Regions from separate parts of the Streptomyces sp. NPDC088785 genome, predicted to be linked through region 3. Evidence: riboswitches for the same ligand, from Rfam matches in the RefSeq annotation. Region 3 holds a riboswitch; each other region holds the start of a gene.
The links. Region 3 has a riboswitch for thiamine pyrophosphate ahead of ACIP5K_RS28585 (thiamine ABC transporter substrate binding subunit). Riboswitches for the same ligand answer to the same signal wherever they lie in the genome.
Positions count from the first base shown of each region.

Region 1: linked by a shared signal. The riboswitch ahead of thiO (glycine oxidase ThiO) and the one ahead of ACIP5K_RS28585 (thiamine ABC transporter substrate binding subunit) in region 3 are both predicted to bind thiamine pyrophosphate.
Region 2: linked by a shared signal. The riboswitch ahead of thiC (phosphomethylpyrimidine synthase ThiC) and the one ahead of ACIP5K_RS28585 (thiamine ABC transporter substrate binding subunit) in region 3 are both predicted to bind thiamine pyrophosphate.

Region 1 is NZ_JBIVKH010000002.1:633,439-640,819, reverse strand. It holds gene thiE (thiamine phosphate synthase) at 1-134, opposite strand, end outside; gene ACIP5K_RS08545 (Rv2175c family DNA-binding protein) at 218-583, opposite strand; gene ACIP5K_RS08540 (NAD(P)/FAD-dependent oxidoreductase) at 667-1,896, opposite strand; partial or broken gene ACIP5K_RS08535 (hypothetical protein) at 2,000-2,335, opposite strand; TPP riboswitch at 2,389-2,502, shown strand; gene thiO (glycine oxidase ThiO) at 2,500-3,687, shown strand; gene thiS (sulfur carrier protein ThiS) at 3,684-3,884, shown strand; gene ACIP5K_RS08520 (thiazole synthase) at 3,892-4,686, shown strand; gene pknB (Stk1 family PASTA domain-containing Ser/Thr kinase) at 4,776-6,716, shown strand; gene ACIP5K_RS08510 (deoxyribonuclease IV) at 6,782-7,381, shown strand, end outside.
Region 2 is NZ_JBIVKH010000003.1:248,099-255,479, reverse strand. It holds gene ACIP5K_RS11750 (YibE/F family protein) at 1-1,316, opposite strand, end outside; TPP riboswitch at 1,388-1,543, shown strand; gene thiC (phosphomethylpyrimidine synthase ThiC) at 1,536-3,338, shown strand; gene ACIP5K_RS11740 (hypothetical protein) at 3,422-4,303, opposite strand; gene ACIP5K_RS11735 (metallophosphoesterase family protein) at 4,487-5,566, opposite strand; gene ACIP5K_RS11730 (LacI family DNA-binding transcriptional regulator) at 5,793-6,905, opposite strand; gene hisC (histidinol-phosphate transaminase) at 7,283-7,381, shown strand, end outside.
Region 3 is NZ_JBIVKH010000013.1:127,138-134,518, reverse strand. It holds gene rlmN (23S rRNA (adenine(2503)-C(2))-methyltransferase RlmN) at 1-1,089, shown strand, start outside; TPP riboswitch at 1,114-1,232, shown strand; gene ACIP5K_RS28585 (thiamine ABC transporter substrate binding subunit) at 1,314-2,393, shown strand; gene ACIP5K_RS28580 (ABC transporter permease) at 2,369-4,048, shown strand; gene ACIP5K_RS28575 (ABC transporter ATP-binding protein) at 4,048-5,097, shown strand; gene ACIP5K_RS28570 (LAETG motif-containing sortase-dependent surface protein) at 5,204-5,887, opposite strand; gene ACIP5K_RS28565 (LOG family protein) at 6,027-7,178, opposite strand; gene ACIP5K_RS28560 (VOC family protein) at 7,244-7,381, opposite strand, start outside.

The sequences.
Region 1 (7,381 bases), on a different contig from region 3:
CGCAGCTGGACGATGTCCACCCCGTTCGCCAGCACGGCGTCGAGGAACTCCGGGAGGTCTCCCTGGCGCTTGCGCGCGTCGGTGCACAGGTAGACGCGTGCGTCGGCGAGCCGGGCACGCTGGGCGTCGGCCATGGAGATCCCCCCGTAGGTGATGCGGTGTCGGTGGCGTGCGCGCGCCGCGGGACGCGGGGCGCGCACGCCGGACGGTCGTCAGGTCAGACGGCGAGCGCCTGGGCGCGGCGCTTCACCTCCGTGCCGCGATTCTCGCTCAGCGCCTGCGCGGGCGTGCCCGGCAGGGTCGGGTCGGAGGTGAAGAGCCACTCCAGGATCTCTTCGTCGGAGAAGCCGTCGTCCCGCAGGACCGTCAGGAGGCCGACGAGCCCCTTGACGATCTTGTCGCCGTCGATGAAGGCGGCGGGCACGTGCAGCGCGCGGTTCTCCCCGCGGCGGACGGCGATCAGCTGGCCTTCCTTCACCAGCTGGCGCACCCGCGTCACCTCGATGTCCAACTGCTCGGCGATGTCGGGGAGGGTCAGCCACTCGGGGACGAGAGCATCGATCTTTGCGTCAATCTCGGTCACGGGACAAGCCTGCCATCCCGCACCGACAGTCGGAAGCCGGGACCGTCTGACCAGGTGTTCCCGGGCCGTCGCGGGCGCCGGGATCAGGCCGCGGCGGCCTTCAGCGGGCGGGCGGGATCGGCCAGCCGGGCGGGGTCGAGGACGGTGCCGGCCTCGATGAGCTTGCGGCCCTGGGCCAGGTCGCGGGGCTTGCCGACCGCGAGGACGGCGACGAGGGCGCCGGCCCGCAGCCAGCACACGGACCAGGCGGCGCCCGCCGGGTCGCCGCGCCACACGGCCGTGTCGGCGCTCTCGTGGTGGCCGGCGTACTGCACGAAGCGGCCGAACTGCTCGGACCAGAAGTAGGGCACCGGGTCGTAGACGGCGGGCGTCTCCCCGATGATGTTGGCCGCCACGGTGCGCGGGCCCTGGAGGGCGTTGTCCCAGTGGTGGACCAGCAGCCGCTGTCCGTAGCGCGCCGAGGGGAACGACGAGCAGTCCCCGACCGCGTACACGTCCGGCACGGAGGTGCGCAGTCCGTCGTCGGCCAGGACCTCGCGGTGGGCGCCCAGGGCGATGCCGGAGCCGGCCAGCCAGCGGGTGGCGGGGCGGGCGCCGATGCCGATGACGACCGCGCCCGCGGGCAGCCGCGTGCCGTCGTCCAGGACGACGGTGCCGGGTTCGATGCGCTCCACGCGCGCGTGGGTGCGCAGTTCCGCGCCCGAGTCCGCGTACCAGGCCGCCATGGGGGCGGCCATCTCGGCGGGCAGCGCGCCGGCCAGCGGGCGCTCGGCCGCCTCGACGACGGTGACCCGGCAGCCGGCCTCGCGCGCGGCGGTGGCGAACTCGGCGCCGATCCAGCCCGCTCCGACGACGACCACGTCGTGCTGCTCGGCGAGGACGGGCCGCAGCCGCGCGGCGTCGTCGAGGGTGCGCAGCAGGTGCACGCCGGGCACGCCCTCGGTGTGCGGCAGGCGGACCGGTTCGGCGCCGGTGGCGACGACCAGGACGTCGTACGGGACGGGGCCCCGGTCGGTGTCCAGCGCGTGGTCGCCGGGGCGCAGGCCGGTGACCTCGCGGCCCAGCTCCAGGCCGACGCCGAGCGCCTCGAAGTCGACGTCGAAGGCGGAGCCCTCGGCCTTGCCGAGCAGCACCGCCTTGGACAGCGGCGGCCGGTCGTAGGGCTGGTGGGGCTCGGCGCCGATCAGCGTGACCGTGCCGGGGAAGCCCTGTTCGCGCAGGGCCACCGCCGTCTGCACTCCGGCCATGCCCGCGCCGACGATGACGACGCGCCGTCGCGCCGAAGCCGTGGTCCCGCTCTGCTGCTCGCTCACGGGATCACCTTAGGCACCTGATCTTGCGTCAGTCAGCGGAGCGGGCCACACGGGCGCCGTGACGTCCTGCACACGTGTCACCGGGTTTGAAACCGGCGACCGGTGCGATCTCCTCGACGACGCTGGTCCCGCGGCCCTCCTGGGACTCCCACCGCCAGGTCTCGTCGAGCCGTACCCGCCCGTCGGGCAGGTCGGACACGACGGAGCGGCAGTGGCCCGAGGACGTGGTCCCGTCGGTCCTCAGCTGGACGTAGCGGAAGTCCAGGCGGTCGCCGGAGCGGGTGCCCACGAGGTGCCCGCGGACGATGTCGCCGCCCCGGTAGTCGGCCCAGATCCGGCCGTCGTCCTCGTGGTAGGCGAAGCGGGTGCCGGTCCCCACCTGGCCCGGCGCCTGGTCGGCGACCGGGGCGAGGACGAGACCGTCGAGCGAGCGGGCCACGGGCGAGGGCTCCCTTTACTTGCGCGGGGACCGAAGGGCTAGGGTGGCCACCGTAGAGCACTCGCGGGAGCCCGTACGCAGCGGGCTGAGAGGGAGGCTGGGACGGCCTCCGACCGTACGAACCTGATCCGGGTCATGCCGGCGAAGGGAGGGGCTGGACGCCCATGTCGCGTACCTCATCGGGGGTTTCGAAGAAGCCTCCCGCCACCGACGTCCTCGTCGTCGGGGGCGGCATCATCGGTCTGGTCACCGCGTGGCGGGCCGCCCAGCGCGGGCTGTCCGTCGCGGTCGTCGACCCCGAGCCGGGCGGCGGGGCCGCCCAGGTGGCGGCCGGGATGCTGGCCGCCGTCACGGAACTGCACTACGGCGAGCAGACGTTGCTGGGCCTGAACGTCGCCTCGGCGCGCCGCTATCCGCGGTTCGTCGCCGAGCTGTCCGAGGCGAGCGGCCAGGACCTCGGCTACCGCGCGTGCGGCACGCTCGCCGTCGCGCTCGACGCCGACGACCGGGCGCACCTGCGCGAACTGCACGCGCTCCAGACGAAGTCGGGGCTGGAGTCCGCGTGGCTGTCGGGCCGTGAGTGCCGCCGCCTGGAGCCGATGCTCGCGCCGGGCGTGCGCGGGGGCCTGCGGGTCGACGGTGACCACCAGATCGACCCGAGGAGGCTCGCGAGCGCCCTGCTGACGGCCTGCGGGCGGGCCGGTGTGGTCCTGCACCGGACGTGGGCCGAGCGGCTGCGGGTCGCCCGGGACCGGGCCCGCGGGGTCACCCTCGCCGACGGCACGGAGCTCGACGCCGCCCAGGTGGTGCTGGCGGCCGGCAGCCGCAGCGGGCAGCTCGCGGGCGTCCCCGACGAGGTGCTGCCGCCGGTGCGCCCGGTCAAGGGGCAGGTGCTGCGGCTGACCGTGCCGCGGCGGTACGCGCCGTTCCTGAGCCGCACCGTGCGCGCCGTGGTCCGCGGCAGCCACGTCTATCTGGTGCCGCGGGTCGACGGCGAACTGGTGGTCGGCGCGACCACCGAGGAGCTGGGCTGGGACACCACGGTCACGGCGGGCGGGGTGTACGAGCTGCTGCGCGACGCCCACGAGCTGGTGCCCGGCATCACCGAGCTGCCGCTGACGGAGACGCGTGCGGGCCTGCGCCCCGGCTCCCCCGACAACGCCCCGCTGCTGGGTCCGACCGCGCTGCCGGGCCTGCATCTCGCCACCGGTCACCACCGCAACGGAGTGCTGCTCACGCCGGTCACCGGCGACGCCCTGGCGCACGTCCTGGTCACCGGTGAACTGCCCGAAGAGGCGCGCCCGTTCACCCCGAGGCGGTTCGACGCCGTCACCCTGGAGCAGCCCGCATGAACGTCACCGTCAACGGCGAGCCGCGCGCCGTGGCCGCCGGGGTCACGCTCGGCGCCCTGGTCGCCACGCTGACCACCGCGCACTCCGGCGTCGCCGCCGCGCTCAACGACACGGTCGTGCCGCGCACCAGCTGGCCGCGCACCGCGCTCTCCGAGGGAGACCGCGTCGAAGTCCTCACCGCCGTCCAAGGAGGCTGACCCGACCATGGCTGACGACGCTTTCCTCCTGGGCGGCGCCCTGTACTCCTCGCGCCTGATCATGGGCACGGGCGGGGCGCCGAGCCTGGACGTCCTCGAACGCTCCCTGGTGGCCTCCGGCACCGAGCTGACCACGGTGGCGATGCGGCGGGTCAGCGCCGACGCGCACGGCTCGGTCCTGTCGGTCCTGGAGCGGCTCGGCATCCGGGTGCTGCCGAACACGGCGGGCTGCTTCACCGCCGGGGAGGCGGTGCTCACGGCCCGCCTCGCGCGCGAGGCGCTGGGCACGGACCTGGTCAAGCTGGAGGTCATCGCGGACGAGCGCACCCTGCTGCCCGACCCGATCGAGCTGCTCGACGCCGCCGAGACGCTGGTCGACGACGGGTTCACGGTGCTGCCGTACACCAACGACGACCCGGTCCTGGCGCGCAGGCTGGAGGACGTGGGCTGTGCGGCGGTCATGCCGCTCGGCTCCCCCATCGGCTCCGGGCTCGGCATCCGCAACCCGCACAACTTCCAGCTGATCGTCGAGCACGCTCGCGTGCCGGTGATCCTGGACGCGGGCGCGGGCACGGCCTCCGATGTGGCGTTCGCCATGGAGCTGGGCTGTGCGGGTGTGATGCTCGCCTCGGCGGTGACCCGGGCCCAGGAGCCGGTCCTGATGGCCGCCGGCATGCGGCACGCGGTGGAGGCGGGACGGCTCGCGTACCGCGCGGGGCGCATCCCCCGGCGCCATTTCGCCGAGGCGTCCTCGCCCCGGGAAGGGCGTGCGGACCTCGATCCCGAGCGCCCCGCCTTCTGACGCCCGCGCCGGTCACAGCTGTGCTGCAGTACGGATCCGGTCCTGCCGCACCGGACCGCCCTGTCGGTGGCTCCTCGTAGACTCCCTGCGTGGACACGACCCTTCAGGACCCGTTGCTCGGGCATGTGCTCGACGCCCGGTACCGCATCGACGCACGCATCGCGGTCGGCGGGATGGCCACGGTCTACCGGGCCGTGGACACCCGCCTCGACCGCGTGCTCGCGCTCAAGGTGATGCATCCGTCGCTGGCGGCCGACGCCTCCTTCGTCGACCGGTTCATCCGCGAGGCCAAGTCGGTCGCCCGTCTCTCGCACCCCAATGTGGTGGGCGTCTTCGACCAGGGCACCGACGGCCCGTACGTCTTCCTGGCGATGGAGTACATCGCGGGCTGCACGCTGCGCGACGTCCTGCGCGACCGCGGGGCGCTGCGGCCCCGGGCGGCCCTCGACATCCTGGAGCCGGTGCTCGCCGCGCTGGGCGCGGCGCACCGGGCGGGGTTCGTGCACCGCGACATGAAGCCGGAGAACGTGCTGATAGGGGACGACGGCCGGGTGAAGGTCGCCGACTTCGGCCTGGTCCGCGCGGTGGACACGGTCACCAACACCACGGGTTCGGTCCTCGGCACGGTGTCCTATCTGGCGCCCGAGCAGATCGAGCACGGCACGGCGACGCCCTCGGTGGACGTCTACGCGTGCGGGGTCGTCCTGTACGAGATGCTCACCGGCGGCAAGCCGCACCTGGGGGACTCCCCCGCGCAGATCCTGTACAAGCACCTCAACGAGGACGTGCCGCCGCCGTCGGCCGCCGTCCCGGGCCTGCCCTACGAGCTGGACGAGCTGGTCGCCTCGGCGACGGCCCGCACCCCCGGAGTCCGCCCCTACGACGCGGTGGCGTTCCTCGCGCAGGTCCTCGCGGCGCGGGCCACGCTGTCCGACGTCCAGCTGGACGCGGTACCGCCGCAAGCCCACGCGGCGGAGCACGCGGGGGCCGACGACCGGACCAGCGTGATCCCGCGCGCGGCGGGCTCCGGCCCGGTGCAGCTGCCGCTGCCGGTGCGGGACGAGCCGCACTACCAGCACACGAGCCGGCTGGAGTCCCCGCCGCCGCCCATGCCGCCGGCCCCGCCGCGCGGTCCGGGCCGCGGCCCGCGCCGCGGGCTGGTCGCGGTCGTCGCGGCGGTGCTGCTGGCCCTGGGGGTCGGCACGGGCGTCTGGTACATCAACTCGGGCCAGTTCACCAAGGTCCCCACGATCCTGAGCCAGAGCCGGGCCGAGGCCGAGCGCCGCGTGGAGGGGGCGGGCCTGAGCGTCGGCAAGGTCACCGAGAAGTACAGCGACGCGTTCGACCGGGACACGGTCATGGGCAGCGACCCGGCGCCCGGCAGCCGCATCCGGGACAACGGCACGGTGGACCTGACGGTGTCCAAGGGCCCCGAGACCGTGAAGGTCCCCGGCCTCAAGGGCACCACGCTGGCCAGGGCCAGGAGCGGGCTCAAGGACGCGGGCCTCGAACCGGGCATGGTCACCAGGGCGTTCAGCGAGGACATCGCCAAGGGGGCGGTGATCAGTTCGGACCCGAAGGCGGGCACGACCCGGCGGTCCGGCTCGGCGGTCGCCCTCGTCGTCTCCAAGGGGGCGCCGGTCGACGTGCCGGACGTCACCGGGGAGTCCCAGGAGGACGCGGTCGCCGACCTGGCGGACGCGGGCCTGAAGGCGAGGACCGCCCCGGCGCGGGTCACGTCCGACGAGGACAAGGGCGACGTCGCCAAGCAGTCGCCCGGCGAGGGCAAGCAGCTCGCCGAGGGCGACACGGTGACCCTGACGATCTCCAAGGGCCCGGTCATGGTCGAGGTGCCGGACGTCACGGGCATGAAGGTCGACGAGGCGACGTCGGCGCTGGAGGCCGCCGGGTTCCAGGTCGACGAGGACCGGGGACTGCTCGGCCTCTTCGGCGACCACGTGGACAAGCAGTCCGTGGACGGCGGCGACGAGGCACCCAAGGGCTCGACCATCAAGATCACGATCAGGTAGTCCGCCGGGTGGTCCGCGCGGCCCGGCTCCGGGACGCCCGCGCGCGCCATGACACCCTGGGCCGGGTGAACAGCAGCATCCGCAACCCGATCGGCGGCCACGTCCCCGTGGCCGGCGGCCTCGCCTCCGTAGGGCTGTCCTACGCGCGTGACCTCCAGGCCGAAACCGTCCAGGTCTTCGTCGCCAATCCGCGCGGCTGGGCCACCCCCGTGGGCAACCCCCGGCAGGACGAGGAGTTCCGCGCCGCGTGCGCCGCCGGGAACATTCCCGCGTACGTGCACGCGCCGTATCTGATCAACTTCGGGTCGCACACCGAGGCCACCGTCGAGAAGTCCGTGGTGTCGCTGCGCCATTCGCTGCGGCGCGCCCGCGCGATCGGCGCCCTGGGCGTGGTCGTGCACACCGGTTCGGCGACCGGCGGCCGGCCCCGCGAGGTCGCGCTGGCGCAGGTGCGGGAGCACATGCTGCCGCTGCTCGACGAGCTGACGCACGACGACGATCCGTTCCTGCTGCTGGAGTCGACCGCCGGGCAGGGGGCGTCGCTGTGCTCGCGGACCTGGGACTTCGGGCCGTACTTCGACGCGCTCGACCGCCATCCCCGGCTGGGCGTCTGCCTCGACACCTGCCACATCTTCGCGGCGGGCCACGACCTGACCGGGCCCGCC
Region 2 (7,381 bases), on a different contig from region 3:
GCGGTCCTGGCGGGGCCCTGCGGGCCCGGCCGGTCGGCGGAGACCACCAGTGCGGCCAGCGCCGTCGTCACCGGCACGGAGGCGACCAGACCGATCGAGCCGACCAGCGTGCGGACGATCTCCTCGGCCACCAGCTCGCTGTTGGCCACGTCCGACACGCTGCTCTGCGCGATCGAGAACAGCAGCAGCAGCGGCAGCGCAGCGCCCGCGTACGCCAGGACCAGGGTGTTGACGACCGACGCGATGTGGTCGCGGCCGATCCGGATGCCCGCGCGGTACAGGCCGCGCCAGCCCATCGACGGGTTGGCCTCGTGCAGCTCCCAGACCGCCGACGTCTGGGTGACGGTCACGTCGTCGAGCACGCCGAGCGAGCCGATGATGACGCCGGCCAGCAGCAGCCCGCTCATGTCGATGTCCGGATACAGCCCGTGGATCAGGCCGGTGTTGTCGTCCGTGTTGCCGGTCAGAGCGGCCCAGCCGATGAACAGCGAGCCCAGCAGCCCGATCAGCACCAGGGAGACCAGGGTGCCCAGGACGGCGACGGAGGTCCGCGCCGACAGGCCGTGGCACATGTAGAGGGCGATCAGCATGATGGCGCTGGCCCCGACGACCGCCACCACCAGGGGATTCGAGCCCTGGAGGATCGCGGGCAGGATGAAGAGCGTCAGCACCAGGAAGCTGACCGCGAGCGCGACCAGCGCCATGACGCCCCGCAGCCGCCCGACCAGCACCACGGCCAGGGCGAAGATCCCGGCCAGCAGCACCATCGGGATCTTGCGATTCACATCGGTGACCGAGTACTGCAAATTCTCCGGGGCGTCCGGCGCGTAGGCCACGATCACCTTCTGGCCCCCGCGCAACTGCCGTGGCGAGTCCGGCTGGACGACCTCCGTGAACGTACGGCCCCTGTCCTTGCCGGTGTTGATCCGGATCGTCGCGTTCTCGCAGGTGCCGCGGGCCTGTTGCCGCGCGGCGGACCCCTCGGCCGTGGAGGCGTCACCGGCCGGGGCGTTCCCCGAGGCGTTCACGGACGCACAGGAGACCTTCTCGACGGCGGCCACCGTGGCCTGCTGCGTCTGCCGGTCGAAGCCGACCCCCGTGCGCTGGTGGGACGGCGCGCCGCCGGGCCACAGCACCGCGAGGCCCACCACCACCGCCACGGAGAACGGGATCAGGACCGCCGCGATGACCTTCCGCAGGTGCCGGGAGACCGGGGCCGCCGGCCCGTGACTGTGGGAGTGGCCGTGCCCTCCCTCGGACGGGCCGTGTCCATGGGGCGGCGAGGGCGGCGGAGGCGGCTGCTGGGTGCTGGTCACCGACCGATCATCGCAAGAACGACGGGGGCCCTCTGTTCAACGCGTCCGAAGGGGCGCTAGCGTGGAGGCACCTTTGCACACGCGGGAGCTCGGAGCACCGGGCTGAGAGGGCGCTGACCTTCATCACACGGCGTGTTTCACGTGAAACACGCGGATGAGGACGGCTGCGTCGACCGCCGAACCTGTTACCGGGTAATGCCGGCGTAGGGAGTAGGTCTCATGACCACAACGGACGCACGCACGCCTGCCTTCGACCAGGGTGAGAACCCCGGGGAGGCCGGGAAGTCCATCGGCTGGCACAAGGGATACGTGACGGGCCCCGCGGGCTCGCGCCCCGACCTCAAGGTGCCGGTCCGTCAGGTGCATCTCACCAACGGGCAGTCGGTCACGCTGTACGACACCTCGGGCCCGTACACCGATCCGACCGTCGACACCGATGTCCGCCGGGGGCTGGCCCCCCTGCGGGAGAACTGGATCATTGCCCGCGGCGACACCGAGGAGTACGCGGGACGCCCCGTCCGCCCCGAGGACGACGGCATCAAGCACACCTCGCCGCGCGGCGGACTGCGCAACCTGGACGCGGTCTTCCCCGGCCGCCCGCGCCAGCCGCGCCGCGGCCGCGCCGGGCAGGCGGTGACCCAACTCGCGTACGCACGCCGGGGCGAGATCACCCCGGAGATGGAGTTCGTGGCCCTCCGGGAGAACGTCGCGCCCGAGATCGTCCGCGAGGAGATCGCCGCGGGCCGCGCCGTGCTGCCCGCGAACGTGAACCACCCGGAGATCGAGCCGATGATCATCGGCAAGCGGTTCCTGGTGAAGGTCAACGCCAACATCGGCAACTCCGCCGTCACCTCGTCCATCGAGGAGGAGGTGGAGAAGATGACCTGGGCGACCCGCTGGGGCGCCGACACCGTCATGGACCTCTCCACCGGCCGCAACATCCACACCACGCGCGAGTGGGTGCTGCGCAACTCCCCCGTCCCGATCGGCACCGTGCCGCTCTACCAGGCCCTCGAAAAGGTCGACGGCCGGGCCGAGGAGCTGACCTGGGAGATCTACAAGGACACGGTCGTCGAACAGGCCGAGCAGGGCGTCGACTACATGACCGTGCACGCCGGGGTCCGCCTGCCGTACGTCCCGCTGACGGCCAACCGCAAGACCGGGATCGTCTCGCGCGGCGGCTCGATCATGGCCGCCTGGTGCCTCGCGCACCACAGGGAGAGCTTCCTCTACGAGCACTTCGAGGAGCTGTGCGAGATCCTCGCCGCCTACGACGTCACGTACTCGCTCGGCGACGGCCTGCGCCCCGGCTCCATCGCGGACGCCAACGACGAGGCGCAGTTCGCCGAGCTGCGCACCCTCGGTGAACTGAACACGATCGCCAAGCGGCACCACGTGCAGACGATGATCGAGGGTCCGGGCCACGTCCCGATGCACAAGATCAAGGAGAACATCGACCTCCAGCAGGAGATCTGCGAGGAGGCGCCGTTCTACACGCTCGGCCCGCTGACCACCGATGTCGCCCCGGCCTACGACCACATCACGTCCGGGATCGGCGCCGCGATGATCGCCTGGTGGGGCACGGCGATGCTCTGCTACGTCACGCCCAAGGAGCACCTGGGCCTGCCGAACCGGGACGACGTGAAGACCGGCGTCATCACCTACAAGATCGCCGCGCACGCGGCCGACCTCGCCAAGGGGCACCCCGGCGCGCAGGAGTGGGACGACGCGCTGTCCGACGCCCGCTTCGAGTTCCGGTGGGAGGACCAGTTCAACCTGGCCCTCGACCCGGACACGGCGCGCGAGTTCCACGACGAGACGCTGCCGGCCGAGCCCGCGAAGACCGCGCACTTCTGCTCGATGTGCGGTCCGAAGTTCTGCTCGATGAAGATCTCCCAGGACATCCGGCGCGAGCACGGCACGGCCCTGGCGGACCGGTCCGAGATCGAGGCGGGCATGGAGCAGAAGTCGAAGGAGTTCGCGCAGGCGGGCAACCGCGTGTATCTGCCGATCGCCGACTGACCCGTACGGACGCGCGCGACCGCGGCCCGGGGCCCGTGCACCTCGCCCCGGGCCGGGGTCGCGGCCCCGCGCCCGCCGGACGGTCAGTCGGGCCGGTGCTCGGGGCCGCCGAAGTCCGGGCTGGAGAAGTCCGGGCTCGAGTACCCCGCGCGCTGTCCGGTGGCGGTGCCGCCGCCGTCCGGGCTGCTGAATCCCGGCCGGTTGTAGCCGAGCTGGGGCATCCGGCCGGTGGCGCCGGTCCGGCCCGCGCCGCGTGTGCCGCCGCCCGCGGACGGGTCGGCGAGAGCCTCCCGCAGGAACGGCAGGATGCCGCGCTCCAGGAGCGCCGTGGCCCAGGCCTCCCTGGCGCGCTCCACCCGCTCGTTCGCCACGCCGTGGCTGCCGGCCTGGAGCGAGGTCGCTCCGTTGCGCAGGGCGGCCAGCAGCAGGCACACCGCGGCGACGAGGATGCCCGCCGCGGCGAGCGCCCCGAAGATCCAGCCGGCCGTGAGCAGCGTGCCGGCGAAGTCGGGTGGCGGGTTGAGCATTTTCAGGATGTAGCCGACCAGCAGGAAGATCGCGGCGGCCGTCCCCGCGAGCACCGGGAAGAGGACGACGGCGACCGCGGCGATGCCGGGTCCGGTCGTCTCCGCGACCTCACTCACGGTGGCGGCGAAACCCAGGGGGGTGCCGCCTCTGTCGTCCGGGATCGTGCCGGAGGTGCCTCCTTCGTCGAGCGGTCGCGGCCGCGGGGAGGTACGCAGATCCTCGCGGACCGACAGGTAGTGCTGGTACTCGCCGGCGGCCGCGGAAGTGATCAACGCCGCCGCGTTGAGTGCCATGGTGCGCAGTTGTTCGGGGTTGAGCCGCTGGCCCACTGCGGCGAGTTCAGGCCGGTTCGGTGCGGTACGCAGCGCCTCATCGAGGATCCGCTCGAACTCGGGGCGGTCCTCGTTCAGCAAATGCGGAGCGCTGTTCATGTGCATCCCCCGATGCTCCGTAGGGCTTGGTGGCCCGCATGGGTGCGGGCCGTCGGGCAGAAACGGAGGGGAGCCTGCTACGGATAAGCCGATGGTAGAGCTGCCACGGCCGGCGGTGACAGGGGGTTTCCGGAAATTGGCCCGGTGGCCAGAGGAATCCTCCGGTTACCGCGGACTTTCGATCAACTGTCAGATATCCATCGGCAGTTGCTGGACCAGGAGTTTTCCGGCCATGGTCACACCACCGTCCATCGCGATGGCGAGCCCGCCCGCGTACACGTGCGGTCCCTCGACGGCCGGCCGGCCGGGGCCCTCCTCGGCGTCGTCGCCGCCGGACTCGCCGCCGACCTGGCCCAGGAGGTACGGGATCGGGCTGTGGCCGTGCACCACGCGGCTGCCGCCGAAGGCGCCGAGCAGGTCGCGGACGGCGCCGGGGCCGGACTCCTCGTCCCGGAACGCGAACCGCTTGGTGAACTTGCGGAACAGGTCCCAGCACTCGTCCGCGTCGTTGCGCGTGAGGGTCTCGCGGATGGTGTCGTTGACGGCCTCGATGGAGTCGCCGTAGTCCAGGTACGACAGGGTGTCGGAGTGCATCAGCAGGTGGTCGTCCTCGATCTCGATGGCGTCGAGCCGGGACATCCATTGCAGGTGGACGTCCTGAAGACGGTCCATGTCGTACTTCTGTCCGCCGTTGAGGAGCCAGGCGGCCTGGAAGGTGGCCGTGCCCGCCCCGGAGTGCACGGGGGTGTCGCCGAACCGCTTGGCGCCGAGCAGCAGCAGCTCGTGGTTGCCCATGAGCGCCTTGCAGTAGCCGCCCGCGGCCGCGGCCTCGGCGGAGAGCCGCATGACCAGGTCGATGACGCCGATGCCGTCGGGCCCGCGGTCGGTGAAGTCGCCGAGGAACCACAGGCGCGCGGTGCCCGCCGCCCAGTTGCCCTCGGCGTCGATCAGGCCCTTCTCCTGGAGGGCGGCGATCAGCTCGTCGAGGTAGCCGTGCACATCGCCGACGACGAACAGCGGGCCGGGCCCCTCGCCCGTCGCGGGAGCGGGCTGCGGGAGGTCGCCGGGGACCGGATCGGTGCGGCTGATGACCGGCAGATCGCGCTCCGTCGGCGTGTAGCCCTCCGGGAATCCCTCGGGATTCTCCGCTCCGGGGGCGGGCTCGGTCGTCATCGCGTTCGCCGGTACGTCATGGACGTACGCGGGAACGCGGAAGTCACGCAGCGTCTCCGTGCGCGCTGCGGGTCCTTGACCGGCCCCCTGAGTCATCGACCCCTCCACCATTGCGCCGCCTGTGCACCGGATCGGACTGCCTGGTCGCAGCGGCCCGCGGTGTCGTGCGCCCATCATAGGAATGCGGCTCGCGCTGTGTGATGCACCAGGGGTGGTGAATCGGTGACGGGGGGCTGTTCGCCCCTCTTTTCTCCCGAATTGGTGCGGACTTTTCCTCGCTGAATTCCGGGCCGGTCCACGGTCGCGGGCCGGCCCGGAGCGGTCAGCCCTGTTTCGGGGAGCGCGGTGGGCTGACCGTGGTGCGGGACGCGCGGCGCATCGAGGACGTCCGCACGATCAGCTCCGTCGGTATCACCTGCTCGACCGGCTGGTCGGACTCCAGGCCCTCGATGGCGTCGATGAGCAGCTGGACGACGGCCGTGCCGATGCGGCGCGGCTTGAGGGACAGGGTGGTGATGGGCGGCTCGGTGTTCGCGTACACGTTCGACTCGCTGCAACAGACGAGCAGCAGGTCCTCGGGGACGCGCAGGCCGTAGCGCCGGGCCGCGGCGAGCAGGTCCGTGCCGTTGGGGTCGAAGAGGCCGTACACCGCGTCGGGGCGGTCGGGCCGGGCGAGCAGCCGGTCGGCGGCGACGGCGCCCGCGCACGGGTCGTGCGCGGGGTACGACTCGTAGACCGGCTCCTGCCCGATCCGCTCGCACCAGCGCAGGTACGCGGAGGTGGAGAGGTGGGTGTAGGTGTCGGTGGTGGTGCCCGTGAGCAGGCCGATGCGGCGGGCGCCGGCCTCGGCGAGGTGGTCGAGGATGCCCAGTACGGCGGCCTCGTGGTCGTTGTCGACCCAGGCGGTCACCGGCAGGGTGCCTCCGGGGCGTCCGTCCGAGACGACGGGCAGGCCCTGGCGGACCAGCTCGCTGACGACCGGATCGTGGTCGGAGGGGTCGATGACGACGGTGCCGTCCAGGGCGACGTTCGACCAGACGTCGTGTCGTGAGGTGGCGGGCAGGATGACGAGGGCGTAGCCGCGGGCGAGCGCCGCCGAGGTCGCGGCTCTGGCCATCTCCGCGAAGTACGCGAATTCGGTGAAGGTGAAAGGTTCATCCCCGTAGGTCGTCACGGTCAGGCCGATGAGGCCGGACTTGCCGGTACGGAGCGTTCGGGCCGCTGCGGAGGGGCGGTAGCCCAGCCGGTCGGCGACCTCGCGGACGTGGCGTCGGGTGGCGTCGGGAAGCCGGCCCTTGCCGTTGAGTGCATCGGAGACAGTCGTGATGGAGACCCCCGCGGCGGCGGCGACATCTCTGATGCCCGCTCTGCCCGGCCGGGTGCCTCTGCGGGTCGTCTCCGCCCGGCTCACCTGGTGCTTCCCTGCTGCTGTCATGGCGAGCCGATAGTAGGGCTCATGCGGCTGCATGGCGGGGGCGCATATGCCGGGGTTGACAGGCACGTTTCTGCAAGGTGATGAACCGTCAATGACCTTGGAATCGAGGGGAGTTGGTAGCCAACACACTAGTACGTCGCTTGTCGGCACGCATGAGCCTGCCAAGTCGACGATGTTGCGAACAGGTCTCAACTCACCTTCACGGGTGATGCGCGCCACGGCGCGAGCCACCGGCGCGCGCCAGTACGTGGAGCGCTCCCCCCTCGCCGTACGCCGCACCCGTCCCGGAGGAACCGGGAGGCGCCGGCCCATTGGGAGCGGTGGCGAATCCTCTTAAGGTGAGCAGTATTGGAACGGTGGCCACAAGGAGGACAGCGGTGAGCGAGACCAACCCGAAGCTGCGCGCGGAGCTGGCGGGCATTCCCGCCTACAAGCCGGGCAAGCCCGCGGCCGTCGGGGGCCCGGTGGCGTACAAG
Region 3 (7,381 bases):
CTCACCTTTGTCGCCCCCCGCGGAGCCAAGAAGCCGCCGCGGCACCTTGCCGATATGACTCCTGCGGAGCGGAAGGAGGCTGTCGCCGCTGTCGGCGAGAAGCCGTTCCGTGCCAAGCAGCTGTCGACGCACTACTTCGCGCGGTACGCGCACGACCCCGAGCAGTGGACCGACATCCCCGCCGCGTCGCGCGAGAAGCTGCGGGAGGCGCTGCTGCCCGAGCTGATGACCGTCGTGCGGCACCTGTCGACCGACCAGGACACCACGCGCAAGACGCTGTGGCGCCTGTTCGACGGCACGCTCGTCGAGTCGGTCCTCATGCGGTACCCGGACCGGGTGACGATGTGCATCTCGTCGCAGGCCGGGTGCGGGATGAACTGCCCGTTCTGCGCCACCGGGCAGGCCGGCCTCGACCGGAACCTGTCGACCGGCGAGATCGTGCACCAGATCGTCGACGGGATGCGCGCCCTGCGCGACGGGGAGATCCCGGGCGGTCCCGCGCGGCTGTCCAACATCGTGTTCATGGGGATGGGCGAGCCGCTCGCCAACTACAAGCGGGTCGTGCAGTCCATTCGCGCGCTCACCGACCCCGAGCCGGACGGCCTCGGGCTGAGCCAGCGCGGGATCACCGTGTCGACCGTGGGGCTCGTGCCCGCGATCCACCGGTTCTCCGACGAGGGCTTCAAGTGCCGGCTCGCCATCTCGCTGCACGCGCCCGACGACGAGCTGCGCGACACCCTCGTACCGGTCAACACCCGGTGGAAGGTGCGCGAGGTCCTCGACGCCGGATGGGAGTACGCGGCCAAGTCCGGGCGCCGGCTCTCCATCGAATACGCGCTCATCCGGGACATCAACGACCAGGCGTGGCGCGGTGACCGGCTCGGCCGGCTGCTGCGCGGCAAGCCGGTGCACGTCAACCTCATCCCGCTGAACCCGACGCCCGGGTCGAAGTGGACGGCGTCGCGGCCCGAGGACGAGAAGGCGTTCGTCGAGGCCATCGCCGCGCACGGGGTGCCCGTGACCGTCCGCGACACCCGCGGTCAGGAGATCGACGGGGCGTGTGGCCAGCTCGCCGCGACCGAGCGGTAGCCTGGGACCCGTACACACATCTTCATATTCCGACAGGGGAGCGCCACAGCGCTGAGAGTGCGGTAGCCAGACACATGGCGGGCCGCAGACCCTCTGAACCTTGCCCAGGTCATTCTGGGTAGGAAGTTCGGTCACCACTCAAGCTGTTGCGCCCTGCCCCGGGACCGTCGAGGTCCCCGGGCAGGGCCGCGTCTCTTCCTGGACACCCCCAGGAGGAAAACCAAGTGAGCAAGAAGACATACGTGGCCGTGGCGGTCGGCCTCGGCCTGGTCTCGCTGTCCGCGTGCGGGTCGTCCTCGGACACCGCGGGCGGGGGCGGCGGCTCCAAGACCGTCACGCTCGTCAGCCACGACTCGTGGGCCGTCTCCAAGGACGTGCTCGCCGACTTCGAGAAGTCGTCCGGCTACCGGGTCAGGGTCCTCAAGGACGGCGACGCCGGGCAGGCCGTCAACAAGGCCATCCTGTCCAAGGGCAACCCGCAGGGCGACGTCTTCTTCGGCGTCGACAACACCCTGCTCTCCCGCGCCCTCGACAACGGCGTCTTCGCCCCGTACAAGGCCAAGGGCCTGGACCAGGTCGAGCGCCGCTACCAGCTCGACGCGGGCAGGAACCGGGTCACGCCGATCGACACCGGCGACATCTGCGTCAACTACGACAAGAAGTACTTCGCCGACCACCGGCTGACCCCGCCGGCCTCCTTCGCCGACCTGGCCGAGCCCGCGTACAAGAACCTCCTCGTCACCGAGAACGCGTCCACCTCCTCGCCCGGCCTCGGCTTCCTGCTCGGTACGGCCGCGCGGTACGGCGACGACGGCTGGCAGGCGTACTGGAAGAAGCTCAAGGCCAACGGCGTGAAGGTCGTCGACGGCTGGGAGCAGGCCTACAACGAGGAGTTCAGCGGGAGCGCCGGCGGGAAGAAGGCCGGCGGCGACCGGCCGCTCGTCGTGAGCTACGCGTCCTCGCCGCCGGTCGAGGCCATCTACGCCGACCCGCAGCCGAAGACCTCGCCGGTCGGCGTGGCGAAGGGGACCTGCTTCCGGCAGATCGAGTTCGCCGGGCTGCTCGACGGCGCGAAGAACGCGAAGGGCGGGCAGGCGCTCGTCGACTTCCTGATCTCGAAGAAGTTCCAGGAGGACATGCCGCTCAACATGTTCGTCGACCCGGTGACGAAGAACGCCACCGCGCCCGCCGCGTACACCAAGTACGCGGTCCCGGTCGACGACCCCGAGACGCTGGCACCGCGCGCCATCGCGGACCACCGCGACGACTGGGTCAAGTCGTGGACCTCGCTCGTACTGAAGTAGCCGCGAAGGCGCCCTCGCGGAACGCGGCGCGGCTCGGCCTGATGGTCCTGCCCGTCGTGTTCTTCGGGGTCTTCTTCGCCTACCCCGTCGTCGCGATCGTCGGGCGCGGGCTGCACGTGGACGGCGGCTGGCAGCTCGGGCGGATCACCGAGGTGCTCGGACAGTCCGACATCCGGCACGTGCTGTGGTTCACCGTGTGGCAGGCGCTCGCGTCCACCGCGCTGACCCTGCTGCTCGCGCTGCCCGGCGCCTACGTCTTCGCCCGCCTCGACTTCCCCGGCAAGCAGGTGCTGCGGGCCGTCGTCACCGTGCCCTTCGTGCTGCCGACCGTCGTCGTCGGCACCGCCTTCCTCGCCCTCCTCGGGCGCGGCGGGCTGCTCGACGAGCTGTGGGGCGTGCGGCTCGACACCACGGTGTGGGCGATCCTGCTCGCCCACGTCTTCTTCAACTACGCGGTCGTCGTGCGGACCGTGGGCGGTCTGTGGGCGCAGCTCGACCCCCGCCAGGAGGAGGCCGCGCGGATGCTCGGCGCCTCGCGGCTCGCCGCCTGGCGCCGGGTCACCCTGCCCGCGCTCGGGCCCGCCGTGGCCGCCGCCGCGCTGATGGTGTTCCTGTTCACCTTCACCTCGTTCGGCGTCGTGCAGATCCTCGGCGGGCCCGGGTTCTCGACGCTGGAGGTCGAGATCTACCGGCAGACCGCGCAGATCTTCGACCTGCCGACCGCCGCCGTGCTCACCCTCGTGCAGTTCGCCGCCGTCGGGCTGATCCTCGCCGTGCACGCCTGGACCGTGCGCCGCCGGGAGAGCGCCCTGCGGCTCGTCGACGCCGCGCAGACGGCCCGCAGGCCGCGCGGCGCCGGGCAGTGGGCCCTGCTGGGCGGGGTGCTGGGATGTGTCGTCGTGCTGGTCCTGCTGCCGCTGGGCGTGCTGGTGGCGCGGTCGTTCGACACGGCGGACGGGTTCGGCCTCGGCTACTACCGGGCGCTGCTGTCGTCCGACGGCGGCACCTTCCTCGTCCCGCCCATCGACGCCATCGGCAACTCCCTGGAGTACGCGCTCGCCGCCACCGCCATCGCGCTGCTGATCGGCGGCCTCGCCGCGGCGGCGCTCACCCGCAGGGCCGGGCGGCTCGTGCGCGGGTTCGACGCCCTGCTGATGCTCCCGCTGGGCGTGTCCGCGGTGACCGTCGGATTCGGGTTCCTCATCACCCTCGACAGGCCGCCGCTCGATCTGCGGGCCTCCTGGATCCTGGTGCCGCTCGCGCAGGCGCTCGTCGGCGTGCCCTTCGTCGTCCGGACCATGCTGCCGGTGCTGCGCGCCGTCGACGGGCGGCTGCGCGAGGCCGCCGCCGTCCTGGGCGCCTCGCCGCTGCGGGCCTGGCGCGAGGTCGACCTGCCGATGGTGCGGCGGGCGCTGCTGGTCGCCGCGGGCTTCGCCTTCGCCGTGTCGCTGGGCGAGTTCGGGGCGACCGTGTTCATCGCGCGGCCCGACAACCCGACCCTGCCCGTCGCCGTGGCCCGCCTCCTCGGGCGGGCCGGCGACCTCAACTACGGGCAGGCGATGGCCCTCTCGACGATCCTGATGCTCGTCTGCGCCGTCTGCCTGCTGCTGCTCGAACGCATCCGGCCCGCGCGGGCCACGACCGGGGAGTTCTGATGCCGCCACTGCCGCCACTGCCGCCACTGCTGGAACTGGGCGACGCCACCGTGCGGTTCGGCGGGCGCGCCGTGCTCGATACCGTCGGCCTGGAGGTCGCCGAGCACGAGATCGTCTGTGTCCTCGGGCCGAGCGGCAGCGGGAAGTCGACGCTGCTGCGGGCCGTCGCGGGCCTCCAGGACCTCGACGCGGGGCGGGTGCTGCTCGGCGGGCGGGACCAGCGCGGGGTGCCCGCGCACAAGCGGGGCGTGGGCCTGATGTTCCAGGACCACCAGCTGTTCCCGCAGCGCGATGTCGGCGGCAACGTCGCCTTCGGGCTGCGCATGCACGGCGCCCCGAGGTCCGAACAGGCCGACCGGGTACGGGAACTGCTCGCCCTCGTCGGGCTGCCCGGCGCCGAACGGCGGGCCGTCGCCGCGCTCTCCGGCGGCGAGCAGCAGCGCGTCGCCCTGGCCCGGGCGCTCGCGCCGCGGCCCCGGCTGCTCATGCTGGACGAGCCGCTCGGGCAGCTCGACCGGTCGCTGCGGGAGCGGCTGGTGGTCGAACTCCGTGAGCTGTTCGGCGAGCTGGGGACCACCGTGCTCGCCGTCACCCACGACCAGGGGGAGGCGTTCGCGCTGGCCGACCGGGTCGTGGTGATGCGGGACGGGCGGATCGCCCAGTCCGGGACGCCCCTCGACGTGTGGCAGCGGCCCGCCGACGAGTTCGTGGCGCGGTTCCTCGGCTTCGACAACGTCGTCGCGGCGAGCGTCTCCGGGGAGGTCGCCGACACGCCGTGGGGCAAGCTGCCGGTGCCCGCCGGCACGGCGCAGGGGGCGGGGCACCTCCTCGTCCGGCCGGCCGGGGTGCGCCTGGTGCCCGCCGACGAGGCGCAGGTGACGTGCACCGTCGCCGCCCGCACCTTCCGGGGCACCCATGTCGCGCTGCACCTCCAGCCCGCGGACGCGCCCCGGCTCGAAGCGGCGTGCGCGCTGCGGGAGGCTCCCGACGTGGGTCACGAGGTGGGCGTCGCCTTCGCCGCGGAGGAGATCGTCGCGCTGACCGGCTGACCGGCTGACCGTCCCGTCGCCCGGAGGGGCCGCTCCACACAGATGCGGCCGCACCCGGCACCGGCGATACCGCTCCGCCGGCGCCGCGTACGGCCGCGCGTGTGGATCAGGCCTTGGCGCCGCGCTTGCGCAGCGCGAACACCACGCCGCCGCCCGCGACGACCAGCGCCGCCGCGATGCCCGCGAACAGACCGGTGTTGGAGCTGGCTCCGGTCTCCGCCAGGTTCGAGTCACCGGCCGGGGAGGCCGAGTTGGCGGGGGCCGGGGCCGCCGCCGAGGTGGACGTCGAAGCGCTCGGCTCGGCCGTCTCGGCCGGGGTGCTCGGCGCCGGCGAGGTCGGCGTCGCGGTCGGGGTCGGCTTCTCGGTCGGCTTCTCGGTGGCGCACGCCGTGGCGGGCGTGGTGACGCCGCCCTTGATGTCCTCGTCGACGTCGTACTTGTCCGTCTTGACGTGGATGCGGTACGTCGCGTTCGGCGCCCAGTTCTCTTCGAACGTGAGGGTGGCGCCCTCACGGGTGCCGTTCACGGTCTTCGCACCGATCTGCTTCTCCGCGCCGTTCGACTGGAGGTAGACGGTGACGAGCGCCGGGGTGCCCGAGCTGTCCTTGTCGGTGACAGTGATGACACCCTTGTCGCCGTTGCAGCTCGCCGCGGCGGTGAACTCCGAGATGTTGCACGCCGACGCGGTGCCCGCGGCACCGAGGGCCAGCACGGTCGCGGCGCACGTGACACCGGCGAGACGTCCGGCGCGGCCGGATATGCGGGAGGAAAGGGAGGGGGGTACGGACACTGTTGTCCTTCACGGGATCTCGTGGAGATGAAGGGGGGTGCTGTGGGACGCACATGGCTCTCGCCACTGAACCCCCACGGTCACCTCACGTTTACAAGTGCACGTGACGCAACGTCAATGCACAAACTGGGCACAGTGGTCAGTCTTGACCCTCACTTGACCCGGTGATCCGTTTCAACGCCTCTCCGGCCTCCTCGACGGTGTCGACGAGCGCGATCCGCGACTCCATGGAGCGCCCCCGCGCGAGCGCCTGCAACAGCGGCCACGCCGGCAACTCCTGTGTCCAGTGCGCCCGGTCGACCAGAACCATCGGCGTGGGCCCGCCCCGCGACTCGTAGTAGTTCGGCGTGGCGTTGTCGAAGATCTCCTGGACGGTGCCGGCCGCGCCGGGCAGGAAGATGACGCCCGCGTTGGAGCGGGCGAGGAGCCCGTCTTCGCGGGTGGCGTTCGCGAAGTACTTGGCGAGGTGCGAGGCGAACGGATTGGGCGGCTCGTGGCCGTAGAACCAGGTCGGGATGCCGACCGAGGAGCCGCCGTCCGGCCAGCGGTCCCGGACGGCGAAGGCCGCCCGCGCCCACTCCGTCACCGACGGCGTGAACGACGGTGCCTTCGCGACGAGTCGCAGCGCCTCGGCGAGCATGGTGTCGGCGAAGGGCGCCGCGTACGCGCCCAGGTTCGCCGCCTCCATGGCGCCCGGGCCGCCGCCGGTCGCCACGGTGAGTCCGGCGCGCGCGAGCGTCCGGCCCAGCCGGGCGGCACCCGCGAACGCCTCCGTGCCGCGTGCCATGGCGTGACCGCCCATGACGCCCACCACCCGGGCGCCGACGAGGAGTTCGTCCAGGGCGTCGGAGACCGAGTCGTCGTGCACGGCCCGCAGCATCGAGGCGAACACGTCGCCGTCGGCCTTGGTCCGCTGGAACCACCGGTAGGCGCGCGCGTCCGGCGTCGCCTCGTAGCCCTCGTCCGTCGTCAGGCCGTCGAAGAGCTCGCCGGGCGCGTAGACATGGCCGCGGTACGGGTCGAAGGGCAGGCCGGGGACGGGCGGGAAGACGAGGGCGCCGCGCGCTCTGACGCGCGCGGCGGCCTCGGGCTCCATCGGGCAGCCGAGGAATATGGCGCCCTGGACGTCGACGTCGAGCAGCTCCGCGGTCCGGGCCGTCAGGTCGACGGCCTGGACGCGGTGTCCGGTCAGGCTGCCGGCGTCCCCGACGACCCGGTCGAACTCGGTGAGCGTCTCGATCTCGTGGTCGGTCGTGGTGCTGGGCGTGGCGGGATCAGTGGGTGTCGGCACCCGCCCAGCTTAAGCACCGCTGTCCGCAGGCGAATTGGGCGCCCTCGACGGCCGGTCCGCGACGGTCAGCCCTCGACCACCGAGGGGTCCATCCACGTGATCTCGAAGGTGTGGCCGTCGATGTCGTCGAAGGCGCGGCCGTACATGAATCCGTGGTCCTGCTTCTCGCCGGTCTCGGTGCCGCCCGCCGCGAGCGCCTTCTC